2 regions of the Mesorhizobium sp. B2-8-5 genome follow, and region 2 is predicted to be linked to the other one. Evidence: predicted binding sites of a transcription regulator. Region 2 holds the regulator's gene; the other holds the start of a gene.
The links. Region 2 encodes PhoB, which activates phosphate uptake and scavenging genes when phosphate is short. Its sites were predicted from a motif close to TGTCATNNANCTGTCAT; they were not measured.
Positions count from the first base shown of each region.

Region 1 (7,845 bases), 1.5 Mb from region 2:
AGGCTTCGGCCCGAAGGTCGAGGGGTTCGACCAGGTGGCTTTCGACGACATCGACGCCGCGGAAAAGGCGATTACGCCGGAGACCGCGGCGATCCTGATCGAGCCGGTGCAAGGCGAGGGCGGCATACGGCCGGTGCCGACGCAGTCCTTGAAGCGGCTGCGGCAACTCTGCGACAAGCATGGCCTGCTTTTGATCTTCGACGAGGTCCAGTGCGGCATCGGCCGCACCGGCAAGCTGTTCGCGCATGAATGGACAGGCGTCACGCCCGACCTGATGGCGATCGCCAAGGGCATAGGCGGCGGCTTTCCGATGGGCGCCTGCCTTGCCACCGACGAGGCGGCGACCGGCATGACGGCCGGCGTGCACGGCACCACCTTCGGCGGCAATCCGTTGGCGATGGCCGTCGGCAACGCCGTGCTCGACATTGTCCTGGCCGACGGCTTCCTCGAGGACGTGCAGCGCAAGGCGCTGCTTCTGAAGCAGGGCCTTGCGGCGGTGGCCGATGAATTCCCCGACGTCATCGAGGGCATCAGGGGAACCGGCCTTATGCTCGGCCTGAAATGCGCCATGCCCAACACCAAGGTGAACATGGCGCTGCGCGACCAGCACCTGCTTGCCGTGCCGGCGGGCGACAACGTCATCCGCCTCCTGCCGCCGCTCACCGTCACCGACGAGGAGATCGGCGAGGCGCTGGAGCGCATTCGCGGCGGCGCCAAGAGCCTGACCGACGCGATTGCGGCCGAAGCCGCCAAATAATTTCTGGAACCTGCCGATGAGTGTTCGCCACTTCACCGATCTATCCGCCGTTTCCGCAGGCGACCTGCGCATCATGCTGGACGACGCGGTGGCGCGAAAGACCAGGCTCAAGGCGGGCGAGCGTTCAAAACCGCTCGATGGCAAGGTGCTGGCCATGATCTTCGACAAGCCGTCGACGCGCACGCGCGTTTCCTTCGATGTCGGCATGCGCCAGCTCGGCGGCGAGACCATCATGCTGACCGGCACCGAGATGCAGCTCGGCCGGTCGGAGACGATCGCCGACACGGCAAAGGTGCTGTCGCGTTACGTCGACGCCATCATGATCCGCACCACCTCGCATGACCGGCTGCTGGAGCTCACCGAGAGCGCCACCGTTCCGGTGATCAACGGGCTGACCGACGACACGCACCCCTGCCAGCTCATGGCCGACATCATGACCTTTGAGGAACATCGCGGGCCGGTGGCCGGCAAGACCTTCGCCTGGACCGGCGACGGCAACAATGTGCTGCATTCGCTCCTGGAAGCCTCGGCTCGGTTCCGCTTCAATCTCAATGTCGCGGTGCCGGAAGGCAGCGAGCCGTTCGAGAAATATGTCGACTGGTCGAAAGCCAATGGCGGCAAGGTCCGGTTTTCCAGGTCCGCCGAGGAGGCCGTCGACAAGGCCGACTGCGTCGTCACCGACAGCTGGGTCTCGATGGGCCAAGAGCATCGCGCCCGCGGCCACAACGTCTTCCTGCCCTATCAGGTCAATGCGGCGCTGATGGCAAAGGCCAAGGCCGATGCTTTGTTCATGCACTGCCTGCCGGCGCATCGCGGCGAGGAGGTCACCGACGAGGTGATCGACGGGCCGCATTCGGTGGTCTTCGACGAGGCCGAGAACCGGTTGCACGCCCAGAAGGCGGTGCTGGCCTGGTGCCTGGGCGCTTGAGAAGGGCCGACCTGACCGCTTCCGGCCCGATCGGGCTCAACTTGATCTGGGGATATGTGATGCCTATTTGCGGGCCATCACGTAAATTGAACGCGCTTCGACGCATGCGGCTCATCGGGTTGCATGGCTGCGCCCCGGAGTTTTGTCATGTTGGAAACCCAGACCTTGGCTGAGCATAAACCCCAACTCGGTGAATTTGGCTTCGCCGGCGACGATCACGTCGTGCCTTACGAGGTCGCGCCGCTCGATGTGCGCGGCCGTACCGTGCAGCTCGGGCCGATGCTCGACGCTATTTTGAGCCGCCACAATTACCCAGAGCCGGTCGCCCGCCTGCTGGCGGAAGCCTGCGTGCTCACCGTGCTGCTCGGCACCTCGCTGAAGTTCGAAGGCAAGTTCATCCTGCAGACCCGCACCGACGGTCCGGTCGACATGCTGGTGGCCGATTTCACCACGCCGCATGCGCTGCGCGCCTATGCGCGTTTCGATGCCGACCGGCTGCAGGCGCTGACCGCCGCCGGCGAGACCTCGCAGCAGACGCTGCTCGGCAACGGCGTCCTGGCTCTAACCATCGACCAGGGCACGCATACGCAGCGCTACCAGGGCATCGTCCAGCTCGACGGCACCTCGCTGGAGGATGCCGCGCGTACCTATTTCCGGCAGTCGGAGCAGATCCCGACCGAGATCAAGATGTCGGTCGCCAAGCTGGTCACGCCCGGCCCGGCGGGCGCACGCGAGCAGTGGCGCGCCGGCGGCATCCTGGCGCAATTCCTGCCGCAATCGCCGGAGCGCATGCGCGTTCCCGATATTTCCGGTGGCGACGGCGATCCGCGTGACGTTGCGGACCACCCGGCCGACAATTCCTGGCAGGAGTTGCTGGCGCTGCTCGGCACGATCGAGCCGACCGAGTTGATCGACCCGACGGTGGGCGCCGAGCGGCTGCTTTACCGGCTGTTCCACGAACATGGCGTGCGCGTCTTCCGCGGCGTGCCGGTCGCCGACCAGTGCTCCTGCTCGCGCGACAAGATCCGCGGCATTCTCGAAGGCTTTTCGGCCCAGGAGATCAAGGACTCGACCGAGGACGGCGGCATCCACGTCGCCTGCGAGTTCTGCTCGACGCAATACGACTTCGACCCGGCCGAGTTCGCGAAGTAGCGTCTTTACCTTCTCCCCGTTCCACGGGGAGAAGGTGCCCGAAGGGCGGATGAGGGGCAACGCCTTGGTTGGTGGTGATAGCGACACGCTGGCGACGCGGTCGTCTGCCTCAAAAAATCTCAGAAATTTGGCGCTGCCCCTCATTGCCCTGCCGGGCATTTCTCCCCGTGGAACGGGGAGAAAGACGCTAATCGCCGACGCCTAATTCACCGTGCGCCTTGTCCCCGGCATATCGAGCGAGAAAGCCGGAATGGCGATATCGAACGTCTCGCCGCGGCCGTTGCGCATCGTGTAATGGCCGACCATGATGCCCGACGGCGTCGAGAGCGGGCAGCCCGAGGTGTACTGGTAGCTGTCGCCAGGATTGAGTTCCGGCTGGTCGCCGACGACGCCGGCGCCGCGCACCTCCTCGACCCGGCCTCGACCATCGGTGATGTGCCAGTAGCGCGACACAAGCTGCACGAACTCGTCGGAGCGGTTGTCGATCGTCACCTGATAGCCCCAGACATAGCGGTTCTCGGACGGATCGGAGCGGTCCTCCAGATAGAAGGGCCTGACTAGCACTTCGATGTTGCGCGTCACTGCGCGATACATGGGCCACTCCGGTTGCCGCTGCAGAACATTCGTTGCGCTTCGCTGTTGGGCGCGCAACGCCGACCATCCTGCCAGCCTTGTAGCGCACGTGCCGAAAAACAATGTCATTTAAGTGACACATGACAATGTTGGTGTGCACAAACCGTGCCGGGCGACTCGGGCGCTCTGTAACTAATGAAATGGGCGCATGCGGCCGAGAGCAATTCCAGGAAAAGTGTGAGCAGTTTTCCGTCCGGAATTGCGTGAAAACAAAGAGATAGAGAGTGACCAGATCTCGATGGAACTGACTATCGCAGCCGGCCTGGCTTCGTCAGCCCTTCTTCTGTCCAATCTCACCAGCATCCTGCTCGCCGCGTCGCGGCTGAAATGGCGGCATGTCATTGCGCCGCCCGTCGGCGCACAGCCGGTCTCGATCATCGTGCCGTCGCGCGGCGTCGAGCCGTTCACACAGGAGACCCTGCAGCGCGCCTTCTCGCTCGATTGGCCGCTCTACGAGCTGATCTTCTGCGTTGCGCATGCCGAAGACCCGGTGGTCAAGCTGATCGATGCGGCGATCGCGCGCTATCCGAAGGTGCCTGCGCGACTCCTGATCGGCGACGATCGCGTCAGCGCCAACCCCAAGCTCAACAACTGCATCAAGGGCTGGCAGGCTGCGCGGCACGATTGGGTGGTCCTCGCCGATTCCAATGTTCTGATGCCGAAGGACTATATTCAGCACCTGATGGCGGCATGGCGCCCGGATACCGGCCTCGTCTGCTCGACGCCGATCGGCTCGCGGCCGGATGGGTTTTGGGCCGAAGTCGAATGCGCCTTCCTCAACACGCTGCAGGCGCGCTGGCAGTATGCCGGCGAGGCGCTTGGGCTCGGCTTCGCCCAAGGCAAGAGCATGCTGTGGAACAAGCCGATGCTCGATGCCAATGGCGGTATCCAGGCTTTGGCCGCCGAGATCGCCGAGGACGCGGCCGCCACCAAGCTGGTCAACAGCCTGGGCCTGCGCGTCAATCTCGTCGCTTCGCCTTTCGAGCAGCCGCTCGGCCAGCGCCGGCTCGCCGAGATCTGGTCGCGCCAGGCGCGCTGGGCGCGGCTACGCCGCGTCACCTTCCCGCTGTTCTTCGCGCCGGAGATCCTGACCGGCGCTGCGGTGCCGCTGCTGCTGGCGCTGATTGCGGCGGCAAGCGCCGGCGTCAGCCTGCCCACGACGGCCTTGGGCGTGCTGGCGATCGCCTACCTGCCGGAATGCCTCCTGGCCTTTGCGAAGGGCTGGTACCTGTCGCCGCGCAGCGTCACCGCGATGCTCGTGCGCGATGCCCTGCTGCCCGCCATCTGGGCGCGCGCCTGGTTCGGCGGCGCCGTCGAATGGCGCGGCAACGCCATGACCATCCGCACCAAGGCGATGACCGAACTGGAAGAGCTTGCCTAATGCATGTCGCGCAAAAGTGTGCAGCGGTTTTGCGATAACGACATGCATGAAAACAAAGCCTTAAAGCGCGTCGCCTGAATCCGCTTCAGCGCGACGCGCTTTAAAGTCCTGTGTAGTGACGGTCGCCGCTACAGGTCTTATTTGGCCGCCTTCAGCGCCTGCTCGATGTCCTCCAGCAGGTCGTCGGCGTCCTCCAGGCCGACGGAGAGCCTGAGCGTGCCCGGCCCGATGCCGAGCTCGGCCCGCGCGTCGTCGCTCAGATTCTTGTGCGTGGTCGTCGCCGGATGGGTGATCAGGCTCTTGGCGTCGCCGAGATTGTTCGAGATCAGCACGATGTCGAGCGCGTTCTGAAAGGCGAAGGCCGCCTGCTTGCCGCCCTTGACGTCGAGGCAGATCAGCGTCGAGCCACCCGACATCTGCTTCTTGACGACATCCGCCTGCGGATGATCGGCCCGGCCCGGATAGATGACGCGGGCTATCTCCGATCGGCCGGCGAGGAAATCCGCGATCTTGCCGGCGCTCTCGGTCTGCTGGCGCACGCGCAGCGGCAGCGTCTCCAGGCCTTTCAACAGCGTCCAGGCGTTGAACGGCGACAGGCTGGGACCGGTGTGGCGGAAGTAGTCGTGCAGGTTTTCGTCGATCCATTTCTTGTCGGACAGGATGACGCCGCCGAGGCAGCGGCCCTGGCCGTCTATGTGCTTGGTCGCCGAATAGACGACAATATGGGCGCCGAGCTGCAGCGGCTTCTGCTGCAGCGGCGTGGCGAAGACATTGTCGACGATCACGCGCGCGCCGATGGAATTGGCGAGCTTGGCAACCGCGGCGATGTCGACCACTTCCAGCGTCGGATTGGTTGGGCTTTCGAGGAAGAACAGCTTGGTGTTCGGCCTTATCGCCTTTTCCCAATTGGCGATGTCGGTGCCGTCGACCAGCGTCGCCTGGATGCCGTAGCGCGGCGCCAGCGTCTCGACCACCCAGCGACAGGAGCCGAACAGGGCGCGCGCCGCAACGATATGGTCGCCGGCCTTGGCGCTGCAGAGCAACGCGGCCGAGACGGCCGCCATGCCGGAAGCGGTGGCGCGGGCATCCTCGGCGCCTTCGAGCGCGCACATGCGCTTTTCGAACATGTCGACCGTCGGGTTGGCGTAGCGCGAATAGATGAAACCGGGCTCCTCGCCCTTGAAGCGGGCTTCCGCGGCTTGCGCGGTCTCATAGACATAGCCCTGGGTGAGGTACATCGCCTCGGATGTCTCGCCGAAGCCGGAACGCAGCGTTCCGCCATGCACGAGTGCCGTCTGAGGTTTCCAGTTGCGCTTCTTGGTGCTCATAGCCCTGCTTCCAGACACAAAAAAACCGGCCGCGAAGTCGCAACCGGTCCATATAGCCTTGCGGCTCGACGGTCCTTTAGCGACTTGTTTAACGTGGCTGCAAGCCGACCGGCCAAATCACCACGGGATAACGACGCTTTAAACCCGCGCCGCGCTTGCGTCAATTGCCGGCTTCATTAAGAGGTTTGTACCAGCAGAGCGGAGTAAGACTTTGCGGCAGACAGGCATTCTTCCCGACCAGGATATTTCCGCGCTGTTCCAGTCCAGTGCGCTGAAGTCGCCGCGCGCGCTGGACACCAACCAGATCCAGCCGGCCAGCCTTGACCTGAGGCTCGGCGACACGGCCTTCCGCGTGCGAGCCTCCTTCCTGCCCGGCCCCGATCATCGGGTAGCCGACAAGCTCGAGCGGCTGAAGTTGCATGAATTCAGCCTCGCCGAGGGCGCCGTGCTGGAGACGGGTTGCGTCTACATCGTGCCGCTGCTCGAAAGCCTGGCGCTGCCCTCGAATGTGTCCGCTTCCGCCAATCCCAAGAGCTCGACCGGGCGGCTCGACATCTTCACCCGGGTGATGACCGATCGCGGCCACGAGTTCGACAAGATCGCCGCCGGCTATCACGGGCCGCTCTATCTCGAAGTCAGCCCGCGCACCTTCCCGATCGTCGTGCGGGCCGGCTCGCGGCTGTCGCAGATCCGTTTCCGCACCGGCAACGCGGTGCTTTCGGAGAGCGAGTTGCGCGACCTTCACCGCGCCGAGATGCTGGTCGCCACCGAGCCGCCCAATATTTCAGGCGGCGGCATCGCGCTCTCCATCGACCTCGACGGCGACAAGGACGGCCTTGTCGGCTATCGCGGCAAGCACCACACCGGCCTGGTCGATGTCGACAAGCGCGCCGCGCAGGATGTCGTCGATTTCTGGGAGCCGATCTACAAGAGCGGCGCCGGCGAACTCGTGCTCGACCCCGACGAATTCTACATCCTGGTCTCGCGCGAAGCGGTGCACGTGCCGCCGCTCTACGCCGCCGAGATGACGCCTTTCGATCCGTTGGTCGGCGAGTTCCGCGTCCACTATGCCGGCTTCTTCGACCCAGGCTTCGGCCACTCCGCCGCCGGCGGCAGCGGCAGCCGCGCTGTGCTCGAAGTGCGCAGCCACGAGGTGCCGTTCATCCTCGACCACGGCCAGATCGTCGGCCGTCTCGTCTACGAGCACATGCTGCAGCGCCCGCAGGCTCTTTACGGCACCGACCTGGGATCGAACTACCAGGCGCAGGGCCTGAAGCTCTCCAAGCATTTTCGCGCCGCGCGCTAAGGTCTGAGCTGCTGATCTCCCCCTTGGGGGAGATCACGCTCTCACAGCGCCTTCACCGCCACCTTGACCGGCTTTTCGATCTCCAGCGGGTTGCGCAGCGGCAGGCCGAAATCCTGCGCTTCGATCTCGAACGTGTCGCCGGCCTCGGTCCTGATGCCATCGGCGAAGGACAGCGTCGCGGTGCCGAACATGTGCACATGCACGTCGCCCGGCTGGCGGAAGGCCGAATATTTGAAATGATGGTGCTCGAGATTGGCGATGGTGTGCGACATGTTCGCTTCGCCGGACAGGAACGGCTTTTCCCACAAAAGCTTGCCGTGGCGCCAGATGCGCGATCCGCCGCGGATGTCGGCCGGCAGG
Region 1 covers NZ_CP083951.1:6,395,019-6,402,863, reverse strand. The annotation lists gene FJ430_RS31290 (aspartate aminotransferase family protein) at 1-757, shown strand, start outside; gene argF (ornithine carbamoyltransferase) at 774-1,685, shown strand; gene FJ430_RS31280 (Hsp33 family molecular chaperone) at 1,809-2,837, shown strand; gene apaG (Co2+/Mg2+ efflux protein ApaG) at 3,039-3,431, opposite strand; gene FJ430_RS31270 (ceramide glucosyltransferase) at 3,709-4,851, shown strand; gene FJ430_RS31265 (O-succinylhomoserine sulfhydrylase) at 4,989-6,179, opposite strand; SAM riboswitch at 6,236-6,313, opposite strand; gene FJ430_RS31260 (2'-deoxycytidine 5'-triphosphate deaminase) at 6,391-7,485, shown strand; gene araD1 (AraD1 family protein) at 7,527-7,845, opposite strand, start outside.
Region 1: a site for PhoB is predicted at 3,534-3,550, ahead of FJ430_RS31270 (ceramide glucosyltransferase). Genes of this name have one in related genera too.

Region 2 (7,845 bases):
AGATTGGCTGCTTCCGGATTGCCGCCGATGGCGAAGACGTAGCGGCCGAAGCGCGTGCGCTTGGTGACGAAGGTCATGATCAGGCCGACGGCAACGGCCATCAGCACCGGAATGGCGATGCCATGCGCGATGAACAGCCCGCCTTCGGGAACGGTGATGTTGTTGGCGGCGGCGTAGCGGTTCACGATGCCGACCGGCCACGGATAGGAATTGGCGAGCCACACCGCGCCCAGGATGACCGCGCAGGTGACCGTGGCGAGCAGCGTCTCGGCCCAGACCGGACGCAGCGGGAAGCGGAAGCGCTTGCGCTGCACGCGGCCGTTGAAATGCATGAAGATAACCGCCAGGCAGGCGACGATGCCGACGGCCCAGCTCCATCTGGCGCCGATCGAGCCCGCCGGGCCGCCGCCCATCAGCTGGAAGGTGGCGTCGAGCGGCGCCACCGTCTGGCCGCTGGTGACCCACCAGGCAGCGCCACGCCATACCAGCAATCCGCCCAGCGTCACGATGAAGGCCGGCACTTCGAGATAGGCGATGATGAAGCCCTGGAAGGCGCCGATGATGAGGCCGAGCGCCAGGCCGATCAGCAATGCCAGCACCCAGATCCACGGATTGCCCAGCTCAAGCCCGACGAAGCGCACCAGGAAATGCACCTGGGCAAAGCCCATGACCATGCCGATCACCCCTTCGGCCGATCCGACCGACAGGTCGATGTTGCGCATGACGATGACCAGCACCATGCCGGAGGCCATGATCGCCACGGCCGAAGTCTGCACCGACAGGTTCCACAGGTTGCGCGGCGTGAGAAACGTGCGGCTGTCGAAGTCGAGCGGATTGACGCCGAGGCGCAGGCTGGAAATCACATGCAGCCCGATCCAGATCAAGAGCAGCGCGCCGATCATGCCGAGCATGCGGGTGTCGAGTTCGGTCGCCTTCAGGAACCGGGCGACGGAGCCGAGTTCCGACGCGCGCGCGGTGTCCGCCGGTTGGGTAGACGTCGTGTCGGTCATGATTTCCTCCCGCCGGCCTGCCCGTCTGGCGCGGATGCCTGGCCAAGCCTAGAAGCTATCCGCCAGAGGCGGAAACACAAATCTTTTTGAGAAAACGCCGCGGCTTTCAGGCCGCGGCGCAGGGATTTTGATCGAGAGCCGGCAGACTTAGTTGCAGGCCTTGACGCTACCGGCGGCAACGCCCGCGCAGACTTCGTCCTTCTTGATCCAGCCGGCGTCGATGACGACGTTGAGATTGTCCTTGGTGATCGCGATCGGAGTCAGGAACAGCGACTTGACGGTGTTGCCGCCGGGCGTTGTGAAGTCCTTGGCGCCGGCGATGTCGCCCATCTTCTTGCCGTCGGCGAGCTGCGAGGCGATCTCGGCAGCGTTCTTGCCGAGCTCGCGCGCGTCTTTCCACACCGACACGGTCTGCGTGCCGAGCGCGATGCGGTTGAGCGCCGCGTGGTCGCCGTCCTGGCCCGAGACCGGAACGGTGCCGGCCAAGCCTTGCGCCGTCAGCGCCGCGACGACGCCGCCTGCGGTGCCGTCATTGGCCGCCACGACCGCGTCGACCTTGTTGTCGTTGGCGGTCAGGAACTGCTCCATGTTCTTCTGCGCGTTGGCGGGCAGCCAACCGTCGGTATAGGCCTCGCCGACATTCTTGATCTTGCCGCTGTCGATCGCCTCCTTCAGCACTTCCATGGAGCCCGAGAACAGGAAGTCGGCGTTCGGATCGGCGCCCGAGCCCTTGATGAAGACATAATTGCCTTCCGGCTTGACCTTGAACACCTCGCGGGCCTGCATGCGGCCGACTTCCTTGTTATCGAAGGTCAGGTAGAACACGTCCTTGTTCTCGATCAGGCGGTCGTAGCCGACGACCGGAATGCCTTCATCGAGCGCCTTCTGCACCGCCGGGCCGATTGCCGAGGCATCCTGCGCCAGGATGATCAGCGCGTTGGCGCCTTGCGAGATCAGGCTTTCGACGTCGGTCAGCTGCTTGCCCGGATTGGACTGCGCGTCGGCCGAGATATACTTGTCGCCGGCGGCCTCGATGGCGGCCTTCATCGCCGCTTCGTCGGTCTTCCAGCGCTCTTCCTGGAAATTCGACCACGACACGCCGATCACCTTGTCCTTCGCCTCGGCGACCGACGCCAGCGTCAGCGACATGGCAACGCCCGCCAGAATGGCGGCTGCGAATTTCTTCATGATATCCTCCCTGCGCCTGTGCGGCGCGACCCAGACTGGCCCGAAGGCCGGCATAGAGGCTTTTTTTCGAGCCTCAAAAAAATAGTGATCCAGCAAAACGACGCTGTCAACTGCGATTCTGATGGGTTTTGATGGGTCAGGGCATTTTTTTCGACATCCGCAATAAATAATGACACAGGCTGCGGCTTCTGCCACTATCCCTAGCATGTCACCGACAGGCCATGGCATCATCATCACAAGGCCGCGATGACTGGGAGGACGTGCGAGACGATGTCGGTCGGAATCCGTCACGACGATTTGCGCCGGCGCAACCGCGCCATGGTGATTTCGGCCGTGCGCCGCGCCGGCCAGCCCTCGCGCACGGAGATTGCCGCCACCACCGGGCTCAGCCACTCGACCATTTCGGCGATCTCCGCCGATCTGATCCAGGAAGGCATTCTCACCGAAAGCAAGGCCAGCGAGCCGACGGCGTTGAAACGCGGCCGGCCGCAGATCGGTCTGGCGCTGAACCCCGAAGCCGCCGCGGTGCTGACCGTGGTGCTGTCGCTGAACTTCCTGTCAGTCGCCGTGATCGATTATGCCGGCCAGGTGGTTGCCGAGGAGCAGCAGCGCCTCGACACGCTCGTCATGCCCCGCGACGAGCTGATCGGCGAATGCATGGCGATCGTCCGGCGCCGGTTGCGGGATCCCGACCTCGACGTGGGCAGCGTCGCCCGCATCGCCATGGGCATTCAGGGCATCACCGATTCCCATTCACGCGCCATGCTGTGGTCGCCGATCACGCCGCTGACCGACATCCCTTTCGCCGACCTCCTCGAACGGGAATTCGGTATTCCCGCCACCATGGAGAACGACTGCAACATGATGGCGGTGGCGCTGCAATGGCGCGATCCCGAGCGCTATCGCGACGACTTCATCGCCATCCTGCTCTCGCACGGTATCGGCATGGGCCTGGTGCTGAAGGGCGCGCTGTTCAGCGGCACACATTCCTCCGGCGGCGAGTTCGGCCATATGATCCATCGTCCGGGCGGCGCGCGTTGCCGCTGCGGCCGCCGCGGCTGCGTCGAGGCCTATGCCGGCAATTACGCGATCTGGCGCAGCGCCATGGGAATAAGCGAGGATGCCACGCCGACCGACGTCGGTGACGCCGATATGCGCGCGCTGGCCGCGAAAGCCCGGCAGGAGGACGGACCCGAGCGGGAGGCTTATCGCCGGGCCGGCGAAGCACTCGGTTTCGGCCTCGGCAGCCTGTTCGCCCTTATCGACCCGGCGCCTGTCGCCATGGTCGGCGTAAGCGCGGCCGCCTTCGACCTGATCGAGCCGGCGCTGCGAGAGGCGATCGCCCAGACCGCCGGCGGCCAGCACTCGGAATCGATCTCCTTCGACACCGAGCCGAACGAACTGCCGCTTATCCGCGAAGGCTGCGCCATGCGCGCGCTGACCTTCGTCGATCAGGAGATTTTCGCGCCGGGGGTGCAGGCCAGAGCGGGGGCCGGGAAGAACGTGGCCTGAGCGAACGTGGCGCTGAAGCCGCGAATCGCACCAACGTTGGAGATTGGCCGAAGCCACCGCGACTTCGTCATTCCAGGGCGGAGCAAGGAGCGAAGCGACGCGCGCAGACCCTGGAATCCATGCCGTTACCTCGATCGTAGGGTGCAGTGGTGCAGAGTTCTGCGCCATAGCGGCGCGTGGAAGTCACGGAATGGATCCTCGGGTCTGCGCGCGTCGCTTCGCTCCTTGCTCCGCCCGTGGATGACGAAGCGCAAGCGTCTCGACTACCCACCAGCGTAAATGTTGGAAGTGCCGATCCCGTCGGAACTTCCGCCCTCGGGACCTAATCCTCCCTGATCGCGTACCCCGCCCCGCGGATGGTGCGGATGACGTCCGGCATGCGGCCGTTGTTGACCGCCTTGCGCAGGCGCCCGACATGGACGTCCACGGTGCGCTCGTCGATATAGATCGTCTCGCCCCAGACATTGTCGAGCAACTGGCTTCGCGAGAACACGCGGCCGGGATGGCGCATCATGAATTCGAGCAGGCGGAACTCGGTCGGCCCGAGCCGGATCTCGCTCTTCTTGCGGTAGACCCGGTGCGATTCGCGGTCGAGCACGATGTCGCCGACCTTGAGCACGCTGGACAGCACCTCCGGCTTGGCGCGGCGCAGCAGCGCCTTGACGCGCGCCATGAACTCCGGCGTCGAGAACGGCTTGACCAGATAGTCGTCGGCGCCGGTCGAGAGGCCGCGCACGCGGTCGCTTTCCTCGCCGCGCGCCGTCAGCATGATGATCGGCAGCCGCTCGGTCTCGGGCCGCATCCTGAGACGCCGGCAGAGCTCGATACCGGAAACCGCCGGCACCATCCAGTCGAGCACGAGCAGGTCGGGAACGTTTTCCTGAAGGCGGATTTCGGCCTCGTCGCCGCGGGTCACCACTTCGACCTGGTAACCCTCGGATTCGAGATTGTAGCGGAGCAGCACCCCCAGCGGCTCCTCGTCCTCCACCACCATGATGCGTGGCGCGATCATCGGGGTAACCTTTTCGTCAGGCCGCCGGCGCCGACATTGCGGTCTCGTCCTGCTTCGGACGATTGGCGGGCAATTGCGTGCCGGTCAGCACATAATAGGCGTTCTCGGCGATGTTGGTCACATGGTCGCCGATGCGCTCGAGGTTCTTGGCGCAGAACAGAAGATGCGTGCAAGCGGTGATGTTGCGCGGGTCTTCCATCATGTAGGTCAACAGCTCGCGGAAGACGGACGTGTATTTGACGTCGATGCGCTCGTCGTCGTTGCGAAGCTTGGCCAGCGCCGTGGCATCGCCCACCATATATTCCTGGATCACGGCCTGGACCTGGATCAGCACCAGCTGCGCCATCGAATCGATCGAATGCGTGAGGTCGCGCGGCGCGGCGCTGACGCCGACCGAGCCGACACGCTTGGCGATGTTCTTGGCGAGATCGCCGATGCGTTCGAGGTCGCCCGCCATGCGGATCGAGCCGACCACGTTGCGCAGGTCGTCCGCCATCGGCTGCCGCTTGGCGATCAGCGTGATGGCGCGGTCGTCGAGCTCGCGCTGACGAGCGTCCATGATGGCGTCGTCGGAGACGACGCGCTGCGCCAGCGCATTGTCGGTCTCGAGCAGCGCCCTGGTCGCACCGCCGACCATGGAGCTGGCGAGATCGCCCATGTCGTTGATGAGCCGGCTGATCTGCCTCAGATCCTCGTCGAAGGAGGCGACGGTATGTTCGGCCATGATGATGTCCTCGTATGAACTCAGCCGAAGCGGCCGGTAATGTAGTCCTGCGTGCGCTTCTCGCGGGGCGAGGTGAAGATCTTCTCGGTCCGGTCGAACTCCACCAGCTCGCCCAGATACATGAACGCCGTCTGCCGCGACACGCGCGCCGCCTGCTGCATGTTGTGGGTGACGATGACGATCGTGTAGTCGGCCTGCAATTCGTCGATCAGTTCCTCGATCTTTGCCGTCGACAGCGGATCGAGCGCCGAGGCCGGCTCGTCGAGCAGGATGACCTCGGGCTTCACCGCCACGGTGCGGGCGATGCACAGGCGCTGCTGCTGGCCGCCCGAGAGGCTGAGGCCGCTGGCGTTGAGCTTGTCCTTGACCTCGGTCCACAGCGCGGCGCGCTTCAGCGCCTGCTCGACGCGGCTATCCATCTCGGCCTTGCTGATCTTCTCATAGAGCCTGACGCCGAAGGCGATGTTCTCGTAGATCGACATCGGGAACGGCGTCGGCTTCTGGAACACCATGCCGATCTTGGTGCGCAGCAGGTTGAGGTCCTGCGAGCGGTCGAGGATGTTCTTGCCGTCGAGCAGCACCTGGCCCTCGGCGCTCTGCTTCGGATAGAGCTCGTAGATGCGGTTGAGCACGCGCAGCAGCGTCGACTTCCCGCAGCCCGACGGGCCGATGAAGGCTGTGACGCTGCGCTCGGGCAGGGACAGGTTGATGTCCTTCAGCGCCTTCGACTGGCCATAGTAGAAATTGAGGTTCTTGACCTCGATCTTGGCCTTCTCGACGGTCGTGTCGGCTGCGTTCAGGTCGGTGGACAACATCGGTTTCATCTGTCCTCTCTGCGTCCGGTTAGGCTGCGGGCGATGATGCTCAGCCCGAGAACCGTCAGGGTGATTATGAGTGCGCCCGTCCAGGCCAGTTGCTGCCATTCCTCGTAAGGGCTGAGAGCGAACTGGAAGATGGTCACCGGCAGGCTGGCCATCGGCGCATTGAGATTGCTCGACCAGAACTGGTTGTTGAGCGCGGTGAAGAGAAGCGGCGCCGTCTCGCCGGAGATGCGGGCGATCGCCAGCAATATGCCGGTGACGATGCCCGACATTGCCGCGCGGTAGGCGACGGAGCGGATCACCACCCAGCGCGGCGCGCCGATGGCGGCGCCTGCTTCGCGTAGCGCGTTGGGCACAAGGTTCAGCATGTCCTCGGTGGTGCGCACCACGACGGGGATCACCAGGATCGACAGCGCGACGGCGCCGGCAATCGCCGAGAAGTGCCCCATCGGCCGCACCATCAGCTCATAGACGAACAGGCCGATGATGATCGATGGCGCCGACAACAGGATGTCGTTGATGAAGCGCACCACCGTCGTGAGCTTCGAGAAGCGGCCATATTCGGCCATGTAGGTGCCGGCCAGCACGCCGATCGGCGTGCCGACGACGATGCCGATGATCGTCATGACGATGCTGCCGTAGATGGCGTTGAGCAGGCCGCCGGCGTCGCCGGGCGGCGGCGTCATTTCAGTGAACACCGCCAGATTCACCCCGGAGAGCCCCTTGTAGAGCAAGGCGCCGAGGATCAGCGCCAGCCAGGCGAGGCCGATGCCGGCCGCGACGACGCACAGCGCCATCATCACGGCATTCTTGCGTTTGCGGCTTTGGTGAAGCGATGCGGCAGTCGACATCGGTCAGGCCCCCGTGCGGCTATCGATGCGCAACAGCATGTAGCGTGCAAGCGCGAGGATGATGAAGGTGATGATGAACAGGATCAGGCCGAGCGATACAAGCGAGGATGTATAGAGATTGCCGTCGGCTTCGGTGAATTCGTTGGCGATGGTCGCCGAGATCGTCGTGCCCGGCGCAAACAGCGAGGCGCTGATGCGGTGCGCGTTGCCGATGACGAAGGTAACCGCCATCGTCTCGCCGAGCGCGCGGCCGAGGCCGAGCATGACGCCGCCCATGATGCCGACGCGGGTATAGGGGATGGTCACGCGCCGGGTCACTTCCCAGGTCGTGCAGCCGATGCCGTATGCCGATTCCTTCAGCACCGCCGGCACCGTGTCGAACACGTCCTTGGTGATCGAGGTGATGAAGGGCAGCACCATGATGGCAAGGATCAGCGACGAGGTCAGCAGGCCGATGCCGTAAGGCGGGCCGGCAAACAGGCTGTTGAGGCCGGGGATGCCTTTGAAGAGCCAGATGACGAAGGGCTGGATCGTCGTCTGCAGGAACGGCGCGAACACGAACAGGCCCCAGATGCCGTAGATGATCGAGGGAATGCCTGCGAGCAGCTCGACCGCGATGGCGATCGGGCGCCTGAGCGGACGCGGGCAGAGCTCGGTCAGGAAGATGGCGATGCCGATGCCGATCGGCACAGCGATGAGAATGGCGATGGCCGAGGTGACGATGGTG
Region 2 covers NZ_CP083951.1:1,464,118-1,471,962, reverse strand. The annotation lists gene FJ430_RS07150 (sugar ABC transporter permease) at 1-1,010, opposite strand, end outside; gene xylF (D-xylose ABC transporter substrate-binding protein) at 1,158-2,198, opposite strand; gene FJ430_RS07140 (ROK family protein) at 2,469-3,710, shown strand; gene phoB (phosphate regulon transcriptional regulator PhoB) at 4,033-4,722, opposite strand; gene phoU (phosphate signaling complex protein PhoU) at 4,739-5,446, opposite strand; gene pstB (phosphate ABC transporter ATP-binding protein PstB) at 5,467-6,270, opposite strand; gene pstA (phosphate ABC transporter permease PstA) at 6,267-7,118, opposite strand; gene pstC (phosphate ABC transporter permease subunit PstC) at 7,122-7,845, opposite strand, start outside.